3 regions of the Caballeronia sp. INML3B genome follow, and region 3 is predicted to be linked to each of the others. Evidence: predicted binding sites of a transcription regulator. Region 3 holds the regulator's gene; each other region holds the start of a gene.
What was found. The regulator HrcA, encoded in region 3, represses chaperone genes, less so after heat shock. The targets are predictions, from matches to a motif close to TTAGCACTCNNNNNNNNNGAGTGCTAA.
Positions count from the first base shown of each region.

Region 1 (4,179 bases), on a different contig from region 3:
TGCCCGCATGCACCGAGTGCGACAGGTACGCGCCGCCGATCAGCGCCAGCGCGCATATCACCGTCGCGAGACCGGGCAGGTTCACGTGCAGCACCACCGGCATCAGAAAGAAGGTCCAGAAGATCAGCATCAGCACGGGAATGGCGCGGAAGAACGCGACCACCGCCGTGAGCATCAGATGCGCGGCGCCGCGCGTCATGGCGAGCGCGATGCCGCCCGCGAGACCCACCATCGCGGCGAGCAGCGCGGAAGCGACCGAGAGCGCCACGGTCAGCGCAATGCCGCCCAACGGTCCGGCAGGGAATGCGCCCAGCAGCAGATAGCGCAGCGAGGGAAACCACTCGAACCCGCTCATGCATGACCCCGTTGCAGCGCGCGCGCACCCGTGCGCTGCCAGAGAACCAGCGCCACCTCGATGACTGCGATGGTCAGCACGTAGAACACCGTGGCCGTGCCGAACGCCTGGAAGGTCTTGAAGGTCTCCGTATCGACCTGACGCGACATGTACGAGAGTTCGGCGACGCCGATCGCCATGGTGAGCGACGAGTTTTTCACCACGTTCATGTATTGCCCCGCGAGCGGCGGCGTCGCGATGCGCAGCGCCTGCGGCAGGATCACGTAGCGCAGCGCCGTATAGCGGCTCATGCCGAGCGCCGCGGCGGCCTGTTCCTGCGCATGGCCCACCCCGCGCATCCCGGCGCGGAACTCCTCGCCGATGAACGTCGTCGTGTAGCACGTCAGGCCGATCCAGCCGGCGAACAGCTCGAAGCTCGGCCAGCGTAGCGTGAGAATACCGAGCTTCGCCGCATGCGGCGCGTTGAGCCAGGTCATCCAGTCCGACGGCAGCAACGCGGCCGCGCCGAAATACCAGAACAATAGCTGCACGAGCAGCGGCGAATTGCGAAACACGAAGACATAGAGCGCGGCGACCCGCGCGACCGCAGCGCTTCGTGACGTGCGCGCGACCGCCAGCCCGAAGCCGAGCAGTGTCGCGCAAATGCCCGCGCACGCGGAGAGCATCAGCGTGACGGCCGTGCCCTGCTCCAGCCACGCGAGATACTTCGGTTCAAGCCAGCCTTGCATGATCGACCCATAGAACGGAAATCGTGAAGCCCGGGCGGTGCGATGTTGAGACGCGACCCGGGCATCGACCGCGGCAACGGGGATCAGCTGCTCTTCTGCGGATCGCCGATCTTGAACAGGCGGGGCAGCGGCGCGGCGCTCTTCGGTCCGAACCACCTGTCGTAGATGCGCCCCGCCTCGCCGTCCGCCTCGAGTCTGGTGAGCGTGCCGTTCACGGCATCGAGCAGACGCGTTTCGCCCTTCGGCACGCCGACGCCTTCGTAGTCGTTGGAGATCGTGAAGGGGGGAATCTCGTAGCTCGCCTTGTCCGGCACGCGCGCGAGCAGCGCGACGAGCTTGGGTCCGTCCTGCGTGATCGCCTGCACGTTGCCCGTGCGCAGCGCGGCGAAGGCAAAGGGCGTGTCATCGTAGGCGACGATGGTCGCGTTCGGGAACTTCGCACGCACCTGCTGTTCGTTGGTCGTGCCCTTGTCCGCGCCGATGCGCAGGCTGTTGATCTGATCAGGCGACTTGAGCACACCCTTCTTCGCGATGAACTGCGTGCCCGATGCAAAATACGGCGTGCTGAAATCGACTTCCTTCTTGCGCTCGTCGGTGATCGTGAAGTTGGCGAAGACGAGATCGACCTTGCCCGACTTCAGGAACGCAATGCGATTGGCCGGATTGGTCGGCTGCACTTCGAGCTTCACACCCAGGCTCCTCGCCACGGCGCGCGCGTAATCGACATCGAGCCCGACGATCTGATTGTCCTTCGGATCGACGAAGCCGAACGGCGGGTTGCTGTCGAACGCCGCGACGCGCAGCACGCCGGCCTTCCTGATGTCGTCCAGACGATCCGCGTGCGCGGCATTGGATGCGAGCACCAGCAGTGCGGCGAGCACCGCACCCCAGGTCCTGGTTTTCATGGATGAGATTCCTTCGTTCGTTGGGCCGGTGCACCGTTGTCGTGCGTCGGTGCGATGGCGAGGCACGCACTCTATCGGCGCGGAGTGCGCAAGGGAACGAAGTTTTTCTCAGGTCAAAAGCAGGTCGCGAGATTTGGCGGACTGCGTCGCGCGAACGCGGCTGCGTCGGCTCGGCCCCGCGATGATGCCGGACGCGCGCCTCGGCGACCTCGATAGCACATACGCGCCCTCGCGCTATCGATCTGCGAAACGCTTATTTGGGCCGCGCGGAGCCGCTTCTTATACTCGCAACTCCGTCGCACTCCGCTTCGAGGAGTGCCAATTCAGAGACCAGGTTGGAGGAAAGAGCGAATGAGTCTGCGCCCCCTGCACGATCGCGTGATCGTTAAGCGTCTGGATCAGGAAACGCGCACCGCGTCGGGCATCGTGATTCCCGAGAGCGCCGCCGAGAAGCCGGATCAGGGCGAGATCCTCGCCGTCGGTCCTGGCCGGCGCGACGCCGACGGCAAGCGCGTCGAGCCCGACGTCAAGGTCGGCGAGCGCGTGCTGTTCGGCAAATACGCGGGACAAGCCGTCAAGGTGGATGGCGATGAATTGCTCGTCCTGCGTGAAGAAGACATCGTCGCGGTCGTGAATCGCTGAAGGGAAGAATCAGATACAAGGAGTCGAACGACATGGCAGCAAAAGACATCGTTTTCTCGGATAACGCGCGCTCGAAGCTCATCGAGGGCGTCAACATTCTCGCCAATGCAGTGAAGGTCACGCTCGGTCCGAAGGGCCGCAACGTCGTGCTGGAGCGCAGCTTCGGCGCGCCGATCGTCACCAAGGACGGCGTCTCCGTGGCGAAGGAAGTCGAGCTCGCGGACAAGCTGCAAAACATCGGCGCGCAGCTCGTCAAGGAAGTGGCATCCAAGACCAGCGATCTCGCCGGCGACGGCACGACGACCGCGACCGTGCTCGCCCAGGCGATTGTGCGCGAGGGCAACAAGTACGTGGCCGCCGGCCTGAACCCGCTGGATCTGAAGCGCGGCATCGACAAGGCCGTCATCGCCGCCGTCGAGGAGCTGAAGAAGATCAGCAAGCCGACCACGACGAGCAAGGAGATCGCCCAGGTCGCGACCATCTCGGCCAACGGCGAGGAGTCGATCGGGCAGCGCATCGCGGAAGCGATCGATCGCGTGGGCAAGGAAGGCGTCATCACGGTGGAAGACGGCAAGTCGCTCGACGATGAACTCGATGTCGTCGAAGGACTGCAGTTCGATCGCGGTTATCTGTCGCCCTACTTCGTCAACAATCAGGACCGTCAGGTCGCCGCGCTCGACGAGCCGTATATCCTGCTGCACGACAAGAAGGTATCGAACATTCGCGATCTGCTGCCGGTGCTCGAACAGGTCGCGAAGGCCGGCCGTCCGCTGCTGATCATCGCGGAAGACGTCGAAGGCGAAGCGCTCGCGACACTCGTCGTCAACAACATTCGCGGCATTCTCAAGACCGTCGCGGTGAAGGCGCCGGGCTTCGGCGACCGCCGCAAGGCGCTGCTGGAAGACATCGCGATTCTCACCGGCGGTCAGGTCATTTCCGAAGAAACCGGTCTTTCGCTCGAGAAAGCGACACTGCAGGAGCTGGGGCAGGCGAAGCGCATAGAAGTCGGCAAGGAGAACACGACCGTCATCGACGGCGCGGGCGACAGCGCGAACATCGAAGCACGCGTGAAGCAGATCCGCGCGCAGATCGAGGAAGCCACCTCCGACTACGACCGCGAAAAGCTGCAGGAGCGCGTGGCGAAGCTGGCGGGCGGCGTGGCCGTGATCAAGGTCGGCGGCGCGACGGAAATCGAAGTCAAGGAAAAGAAGGACCGCGTCGACGATGCGCTGCATGCGACCCGCGCGGCGGTCGAGGAAGGCATCGTGCCGGGCGGCGGCGTCGCGCTCATCCGCGTGAAGCAGGCGATCTCCGCGCTCAAGGGCGCGACGCCCGATCAGGACGCGGGTGTCAAGATCGTATTGCGTGCGCTCGAAGAGCCGCTGCGTCAGATCGTGTCGAACGCGGGCGAAGAAGCAAGCGTGGTCGTCGCGAAGGTCTCGGGGGGCAGCGGCAACTTCGGCTATAACGCGGCGACGGGTCAATATGGCGATCTGGTCGAATCCGGCGTGCTCGATCCGACCAAGGTCACGCGCACCGCGCTTCAAAA
Region 1 covers NZ_JALQDI010000073.1:204,325-208,503, reverse strand. The annotation lists gene NCS58_RS30045 (amino acid ABC transporter permease) at 1-355, opposite strand, end outside; gene NCS58_RS30040 (amino acid ABC transporter permease) at 352-1,083, opposite strand; gene NCS58_RS30035 (ABC transporter substrate-binding protein) at 1,167-1,988, opposite strand; gene NCS58_RS30030 (co-chaperone GroES) at 2,340-2,630, shown strand; gene groL (chaperonin GroEL) at 2,663-4,179, shown strand, end outside.
Region 1: the regulator HrcA is predicted to act here: its motif matches at 2,284-2,310, upstream of NCS58_RS30030 (co-chaperone GroES).

Region 2 (4,179 bases), on a different contig from region 3:
TGGCACTGACCGCGTTCCTGACGGGCGTGACCGAGCCGATCGAGTACAGCTTCATGTTCCTCGCGCCGGTTCTCTACGCGATCCACGCGGTGCTGACGGGCCTGTCGCTCGCTATCTGCTCGGCGCTCGGCATCCATCTGGGCTTCACGTTCTCGGCGGGCGCGATCGACTACGTGCTGAACTACGGCCTGTCGCAGCGCGGCTGGATGGCGCTCGTCGTCGGCGTCGTTTACTTCATCATCTACTACGGTCTGTTCCGCTTCTTCATCCGCAAGTTCAACATGGCGACGCCGGGCCGCGAGCCGGCCACGACCGATGCGCAAACCGACGCCGACACGACCGTCGCAGGCGGCCTGATTCCGCCGGTTCCGGGCGCGGCGGTGGCGGCATCGAACACGCGCGCTGCAAAGTACGTCGCGGCGCTCGGCGGCGCGTCCAACCTGACGCTCGTCGATGCCTGCACGACGCGTCTTCGTTTGTCGGTGGTGGATTCGGAGAAAGTGTCGGAGCCGCAGTTGAAGACCATCGGCGCGCGTGGCGTGCTCAAGCGCGGCGCGACCAACGTGCAGGTGATCATCGGACCGGAAGCGGACCTGATCGCCGATGAAATCCGCAGCGAGCTCGAGCACTCGTCGACGCGCGGCGCAACGCCCGCATCGTCGACGCCGGCGCAACCGGCCGTGGCAGCGGTGAGCGTCGATCAGACGCCCGGCCCGCTCGATCCGGACCCGTTCCGCTGGCTCGCCGTGTTCGGCGGCGCGACCAATGTCGCATCGCTCGATGCGGTCGCCCAGACGCGCCTGCGCGTGGTCGTGCGTGATCCGTCGTCGGTCGATCGTCAGCGTTTGTCGTCGCTGGATGTGGCGTGGGTGTCGGCCGATACGTTCCACATCGTCGTGGGCGCGGCGGCGCAGCGTTATGCCACGCAGCTTTCCGCGCGGTTGTCGGGTAGCGGCGGCGGTGCAGCGCCGATGCCGGCGTGATGCAATAGACCATGCTTGAAAGCGGGCGGCACCCTCTGGGTGCCGTTTGCTTTTCGCGCAAGGTCAAAGAAAAAGCCCGCCGTCTCATCGACGGCGGGCTTTGCAATTTTTGTTACGACACAGTCAGGTGTTACGCGAAGTCGTGCAGCGCCGAGCGCATCTTCTTCATTGCGCTCGCCTCGATCTGGCGAATACGCTCCGCCGATACGCCGAACTCGTCCGCCAGTTCATGCAGCGTTTTGCCGCCCGAACCGTCGTCCTGCACGTCGAGCCAGCGCGCCGTGATGATGCGGCGGCTGCGCTCATCCAGCGATTCGAGCGCTTCGGCAAGGCCGTCGCTTTGCAGCTTGTCGAACTGGCGCGCTGCAATGACGTTAGTCGGCTCGTTGTGCGAGTCCGCCAGATAGGCGATGGGCGCGAACGCTTCCTCGCCGTCCTCGACCTGCCCTTCGAGGGCGATATCGCCGCCCGACAAGCGGGTTTCCATCTCCGCCACTTCCTCGCGCTTCACCTTCAACTCGTTGGCGAGACCGTCGATCTCGTCCGGCGTGAACGCCGAATGGCTGGTCTTGTGACTGCGCAGGTTGAAGAACAGCTTGCGCTGCGCCTTCGTCGTTGCGACCTTCACCATGCGCCAGTTGCGCAGGATGTACTCGTGAATCTCGGCCTTGATCCAGTGCATTGCATACGACACCAGGCGCACGTTTTGCTCGGGGTCGAAGCGCTTCACGGCTTTCATCAGACCGATATTGCCTTCCTGGATCAGATCCGCGTGCGGCAGTCCGTAACCTAGATAGTTACGGGCGATCGACACGACGAGGCGCAGGTGCGAAAGCACAAGCTGACGCGCGGCGTTCAGGTTGCCCTGCTCGCGGAACTCGGTGGCGTACTGACGTTCCTCTGCCGGCGAAAGCATCGGAATACGGTTCACTGCTTGTATGTATGAATCGATGTTGCCGATCTGGCCGGTCAGCATCGACGACTGTGCGTACGTCAGCGCGCCTGCCGAAGATGCCTTGGCAGGTGCCGAGCTCACAACATTCGGTAGGGTCATCGCATTGGTCACGCTCATAAGCTCCTTATCAACAATTCATTCGCCGCTTAACAGCAGCGGAAGTCAGACATGATATTAGCACTCCGGTTCAACGAGTGCTAAGTGTTAGAGGAGAGGGGAATGTGAGAGTTCCCACAAATACTATCGAATTTGCGGGATCAATAGGACAGTCCGTTGCATCATAAACGGAAGAATCTACCGGTACAGGGCATGCGTCGAATTCTTTACCGCTCTTACGCGCTCGGGCGAAAGAAAATTCAACAAACCGGGTGGCCGGCTGCGTTTCCTGCAAGTACTGAAAAAGGTCACTAGAATTCGGCGAGACAATGCTCTTCGTGAAACACGCCCGTCATCCGAGAACATGGGGTGCTCATGCATAAAAACAAGAGTTCGTGGCATCGCACGCTTTTCCGCGTGGCGATCTGCACGGCGTTCGGCCTGGCGTCGGCGGCAGCGCATGCCGATCGATTCGGCCTTCAGATTGCAGGCGGCGTCGCCGATCGCGACATCAAGAAAGCCGACCTCGGCGTGGCCTGGGATCCTGGCCTCACGTGGTGGGAGATCGGCGGGTTCCACTTCACGCTCATCGGCGAAGGTCACGTGTCCTACTGGCACACGACCGAGGACAATGCCGTCCACCCGAACATCTGGGAATTCGGCATTACGCCGGTCGTGCGCTTCGTAAAAAGCTCCGGCTATTTCCGGCCGTTCATCGAGGCGGGCGTCGGCGTGCGGCTGCTTTCGCATACGCGCATCACGGAGGATTTCTCCGTCGCGACGGCGTTCCAGTTCGCCGACATGGTGGGCGTCGGCATGATCTTCGGCGCGAAGCAGAACTATCAGGCGGGCTTTCGCTTCCAGCATCTGTCGAACGGCGGTATCAAAGAGCCGAATCCTGGTATAAATTTCAGCCAGCTATATCTGCAATACAACTTCTGACGAGGCGCCGGTGCATCGGTTCCTCGACACAAGGGGACTCGACAGATGCCGGCAAAAACCATTGAGGCCATTCGCGGCCTCGAGCGCGACCGCTTCCGTGCGATGGTCGACGGCGACGGCCCGGCGCTGGACGCGCTGCTGGCCGAAAACGTCAGCTACGTCCATACGAACGGCAAGCGGGAAACGAAGCGCCAGTTCATCGACGCGATCACCGCAGGTCGCCGCCGTTACCGGCAGATCGAGATTCAGTCGCAGGACGTGCTGCCCGCCGGCCGCGATACGTGCCTCGTCTCGGGCCGCGCGCTGGTCGAGATGGAATCGAAGAACGGCGCGCTGCTATTTCCGATCGCCTATACCGCCGTCCACGTGCAGACCGAGGGCCAATGGCAACTGCTCGCGCTGCAGGCGACGCGCGTGGCACTCGAATAGCCACGCGCGCCGTTCGTCAGGCTTCTACGGCTTCGTCCTGCCGCACATTCTCTGCGACGCGCCCGGAGCGGTTCACTGCGCTCACGACCGCATCGGCGACTGCGAGCGCCGGATTCGCATGTACGGCGACGCCGAAGCGCGTCTGGCCCTCGCCGACGCGGCAGCCGACGAACGCCGCCGTGTCGCCGCTCGCCGTCAGGGCCGTCTCGAACCAGTTCACGTTCGCGTCCACGCCGAGCGCTGCGGCGACCGTCTGGGCGTAGGCATCGCCGCTCGTCGTGCTCGCCGGCGGTGCAACCGTGACGCGCTTTCCGAACACCGACAACGTCGATACATCGACCCGCGAAACCGGCCCGCCGGCATCGAAATATTCGCGCTTGAAGAGCTCGCAGATCGCGTCGCCGCCGATTTCGGCGCCGGATGCATCGGTGATCTGCTGCACGGCGTGGCTGAACTCGATCTGCACGCGGCGCGGCGGCGTGAAGCCGAGCCCGCGTTCGAGCAGAAAAGTCGAGCCGCCCTTGCCGGACTGGCTGTTCACGCGAATCACGGCATCGTAGCTGCGGCCGAGATCGGCGGGATCGATCGGCAAATACGGCACTTCCCACATCGTGCCCGGTACGCGCTGCGCGAGACCCTTGCGGATTGCGTCCTGATGCGAACCCGAAAATGCGGTGAACACGAGGTCGCCCGCATACGGATGACGCGGATGCACCGGAATCTGGTTGCAGCGCTCGACGACGCGGCGCACGGCGTCGATATCGGAGAAATCGA
Region 2 covers NZ_JALQDI010000001.1:450,860-455,038, forward strand. The annotation lists gene nagE (N-acetylglucosamine-specific PTS transporter subunit IIBC) at 1-983, shown strand, start outside; gene rpoH (RNA polymerase sigma factor RpoH) at 1,114-2,049, opposite strand; gene NCS58_RS02130 (acyloxyacyl hydrolase) at 2,410-2,976, shown strand; gene NCS58_RS02135 (nuclear transport factor 2 family protein) at 3,022-3,405, shown strand; gene leuA (2-isopropylmalate synthase) at 3,422-4,179, opposite strand, start outside.
Region 2: the regulator HrcA is predicted to act here: its motif matches at 2,113-2,139, upstream of rpoH (RNA polymerase sigma factor RpoH).

Region 3 (4,179 bases):
TTCGGGCTGAAGGCGGAACTTGCGTGCCGTCGAGTGAAGTTGATCCATGCGCCTTTCGACTTGCGCGAGCCGGTCGGGATCGAGTTCGAGCCGCTGCGCGTAATGCGACAGCGAATACGACGCCTCCTGCAACTGGATCTCCGCCGGTTCGAGCGACGCGAGCACGTCATTAAGCGCGGGATCGATATCGGCGAGGCCGCGCACCTTCGAGATGATCGTGCCGAGCTGCGAGATCATGGCCTCGTCGGACTCCGAAAGCGCGCCGAGCGCGCCCTGCACGCCGTCGATGAGACTCGCCGAATGCGACAGCCGATGATGCTCCGCGCTCACTTCTTCCCATTCGCCCGGTTGCGGCGCGAGTTTGTCGAATTCGCTCAGTTGCCACGCGAGGCGTTCGCGCTCCAGTTGCAGCTCGCGGTCGCGGCTTTGCGCGGCCTCGACGGCCTGCTGCGCGTCGCGCATGGCCCGCCACGCGCGACTCACCGCGCCGGCGGTGTCGAGCAACTGCGCGTGCGTGTCGAAGAGTTCGCGCTGCGCGTCGGGACGCATCAGCAACTGATGCGCGTGCTGCCCGTGGATGTCGACGAGCATTTCACCCACTTCGCGAAGCTGCGCGAGCGTCGCGGGCGTGCCGTTAATGAACGCGCGGGAGCGGCCGCCCGAATCGATCACCCGGCGCAGCATGACCGAGTCGCTGTCTTGCGCCAACGCGTGCTCGTCCAGCCAGCGCGTCACCAAAGGATGGGTGCCGAACTCCGCGGTGATATCGGCGCGCGCCTGGCCCGTGCGCACGACACTCGCGTCGCCGCGGGCGCCGAGCGTGAGCGCGAGGGCGTCGATCAGGATCGACTTGCCCGCGCCGGTTTCTCCCGAAAAGACCGTGAAACCTGGATCGAAATCGATATCCAGCGTGGCGACGATGACGAAATCTCGAATGGAAAGATGACGGAGCATGGACGCTTCGGGAAAGGGGAAGACGAGAAGTTAGTTCAGAGCGAAGAGGCGTCCTGCGACGGATGCTCGTTCCAGTGCAGCTTCTTGCGCAGCGTCGCGTAAGTGCTGTAGCCGACCGGATGCAGCACCGGCACCGTGTGCTTCGAGCGCCGCACTTCGATCGCGTCGTTCAATTCGACGGCGGTGAAGGACTGCATGTCGAAATTCACGTTGACGTCCCGTCCGCCGATGATCTGGATGGTCACCTTCGAATCGTCAGGCAGCACGATCGGACGGTTCGACAGCGAATGCGGCGCAATCGGCACGAGCACGAAGCCTTGCAACTGAGGATGAAGAATCGGCCCCGCCGACGACAGCGCGTAAGCGGTCGAGCCCGTCGGCGTCGCGACGATCAGGCCGTCCGAGCGCTGGTTGTACATGAAGTGGCCGTCCACCGACACGCGCAGCTCCGCCATGCCGGAAAAGCCGCTGCGATTCACCACGACGTCGTTGAACGCGAGTGCGTGATAGATCGGCTTGTCGTCGCGCACGATGCGCGCTTCGAGCAGGCTGCGCTCCTCGCGCTCGAACTGGCCGGCGAGCAGTTGCGGGACGATTTCCTGCATCGCCTTGAGCGGAATGTCCGTGATGAAGCCGAGCCGCCCGTGATTCACGCCGATGAGCGGCGTCTTGTAGGGGGCGAGCTGTCGGCCGATGCCGAGCATGGTGCCGTCGCCGCCGAGCACGATTGCGACGTCCGCGCGCGCACCCATCTCCGCGATGGACAGCGCGGGAAACTCCGTCACACCGACGTCTTTCGCGGTGCCCGCCTCGAACACGACCTCGAAGCCTTGCTGCGCAAGAAGACCGGCGAGCGATCTCAGCGGCGCCTCGATGCCTGGCGTGTTGGTGCGCCCCACGAGGGCGACGGTCTTGAATTGGCCAATTTCCATGCCGGCATTACACCATAGTCAGAGATCGAAAAGAACCGTGGGCCAGGTTGGACGGTCGTGCTGCGACGGGACCGCGCGACGTTGCGCGGCACGCCCGTCGTTTCTCGCTAGAATGGAGCGGACGTTGAACGCAGCGCACGCGGCGCGGCTCGCCGCCCCCCGACTCGTTGAGCTAAAATTTCCCCATGCTAGACCCACGTGCACAAACCCTCCTCAAGACGTTGATCGAGCGCTATATCGCCGAAGGTCAGCCGGTCGGTTCGCGCACGCTATCACGCCATTCCGGTCTCGAACTGAGTCCCGCGACGATCCGCAACGTGATGTCGGATCTCGAGGAGCTCGGCCTCGTCGCGAGCCCCCATACGTCGGCGGGACGTATTCCCACGCCGCGCGGCTACCGGCTCTTCGTCGATACGATGCTGACTGTAGAAGCGCCGCAAGACGAAGCCATGACCACCGCGGTCAAGACCCGGCTGCAGGGCGAGGAGCCGCAGAAAATCGTCGCGGCGGCGGCGAGCGTGCTGTCCAATCTGTCGTCGTTCGCGGGCGTCGTGCTCACGCCGCGCCGCAGCCACATGTTCAAGCAGATCGAGTTCATGCGGCTGTCCGACAAGCGTATTCTGCTCATCATCGTGACGCCCGAGGGCGATGTCCAGAACCGCATGATGGCGACGCAGCGCGACTACTCGCCGTCGCAGCTCGTCGAAGCCTCCAATTACATCAACGCGCATTTTGCGGGCCTGTCCTTCGACGAAGTGCGCCGGCGCCTGCGCGAGGAAATCGATCAGTTGCGCGGCGACATGACCGCGCTCATGCAGGCGGCCGTGGTCGCGAGCACCGCCGAGACGGATCCCACGGACACCGTGCTCATTTCCGGCGAGCGCAACCTGCTCGAAGTGGCGGACCTTTCGTCCGACATGGCGCGGCTGCGCAAGCTTTTCGATTTGTTCGACCAAAAGACGAGCCTCCTGCAATTGCTGGATGTTTCGAGCCACGCGCAAGGCGTGCAGATTTTCATCGGCGGCGAGTCGAATCTCGTGCCGATCGAGGAAATGAGCGTCGTGACGGCGCCGTACGAGGTCAACGGGAAGATCGTCGGCACGCTCGGCGTGATCGGCCCGACACGCATGGCCTACAACCGCGTGATTCCGATCGTGGACATCACCGCGCGCCTGCTCTCGATGTCGCTCAGCCACCAGTAGCGCCATCTTGGCGCGGCACGCAAGGCTGCGCCACTAGGCCATTCGGCCAATGATGCGCTCGTGGACCCGCCGCTATAATGGTCTTCACCTTTTCGACGTCCCTTCCGGCCCGCTTGCCCTATGCGTTTCGACCTCGAGTTGCCCTCGCAGCCCAGCGCTTCCCATCGCGTCGCGGTGCTGCTGATCAATCTCGGCACCCCGGACGCGCCCACGCCGCGGGCGGTGCGCAAGTATCTGGCGCAATTCCTTTCCGATCCGCGCGTCGTCGAAATACCCTCGATCGTGTGGCAGGTCATTCTGCGCGGGCTGATCCTGCCGTTTCGCGGACGCGCGTCGGCGAAGAAATACGCTCAAGTATGGATGCCCGAAGGCTCGCCGCTGCGCGTGCATACGGAAAAGCAGGTCGAGGGCCTGCGGCGGCTGTTCGCGGCGAACGACTATCACGTGATCGTCGACTATGCGATGCGCTACGGTTCGCCCGGCATCGGCGCAATGCTGAATCAGCTGAAGCTCGAAGGCGCCGATCGCATCCTTCTTTTGCCGATGTATCCGCAATACTCATCGTCCACGACAGCCACCGCGTTCGACGATGCCTTTACCGCGCTCAAGCGCGTGCGCAATCAGCCGGAAATCCGCACGATCCGCCACTACGCGGATCATCCGGCATACATCGCCGCGCTTGCGGAGCAGGTGCGCGACTACTGGCGGCATCACGGCCAGCCCGATTTCGCCGCGGGCGACAAGCTCGTCCTGAGCTTCCACGGCGTGCCGAAGCGCACGATGGATCTCGGCGATCCGTATCACGACCAATGCCAGTTGACCGGCTCGCTGCTCGCGTCCGCACTCGGGCTCACGCCGGTGGAGTGTCGCGTGACGTTCCAGTCGCGCTTCGGCCGCGCGGAGTGGCTTCAGCCGTACACTGCGCCGACGGTCATGGAGCTCGGCGCAGGCGGCGTCGCGCGCGTGGACGTGTTCTGTCCCGGCTTCACGGCGGATTGCCTCGAAACGATCGAGGAAATCGGCATCGAGGTGCGTGACGAATTCCTGAAGGCTGGCGGCAGGCATTTCCACCGGATTCCCTGTCTGAACTC
Region 3 covers NZ_JALQDI010000002.1:134,013-138,191, forward strand. The annotation lists gene recN (DNA repair protein RecN) at 1-954, opposite strand, end outside; gene NCS58_RS02905 (NAD kinase) at 990-1,886, opposite strand; gene hrcA (heat-inducible transcriptional repressor HrcA) at 2,072-3,088, shown strand; gene hemH (ferrochelatase) at 3,209-4,179, shown strand, end outside.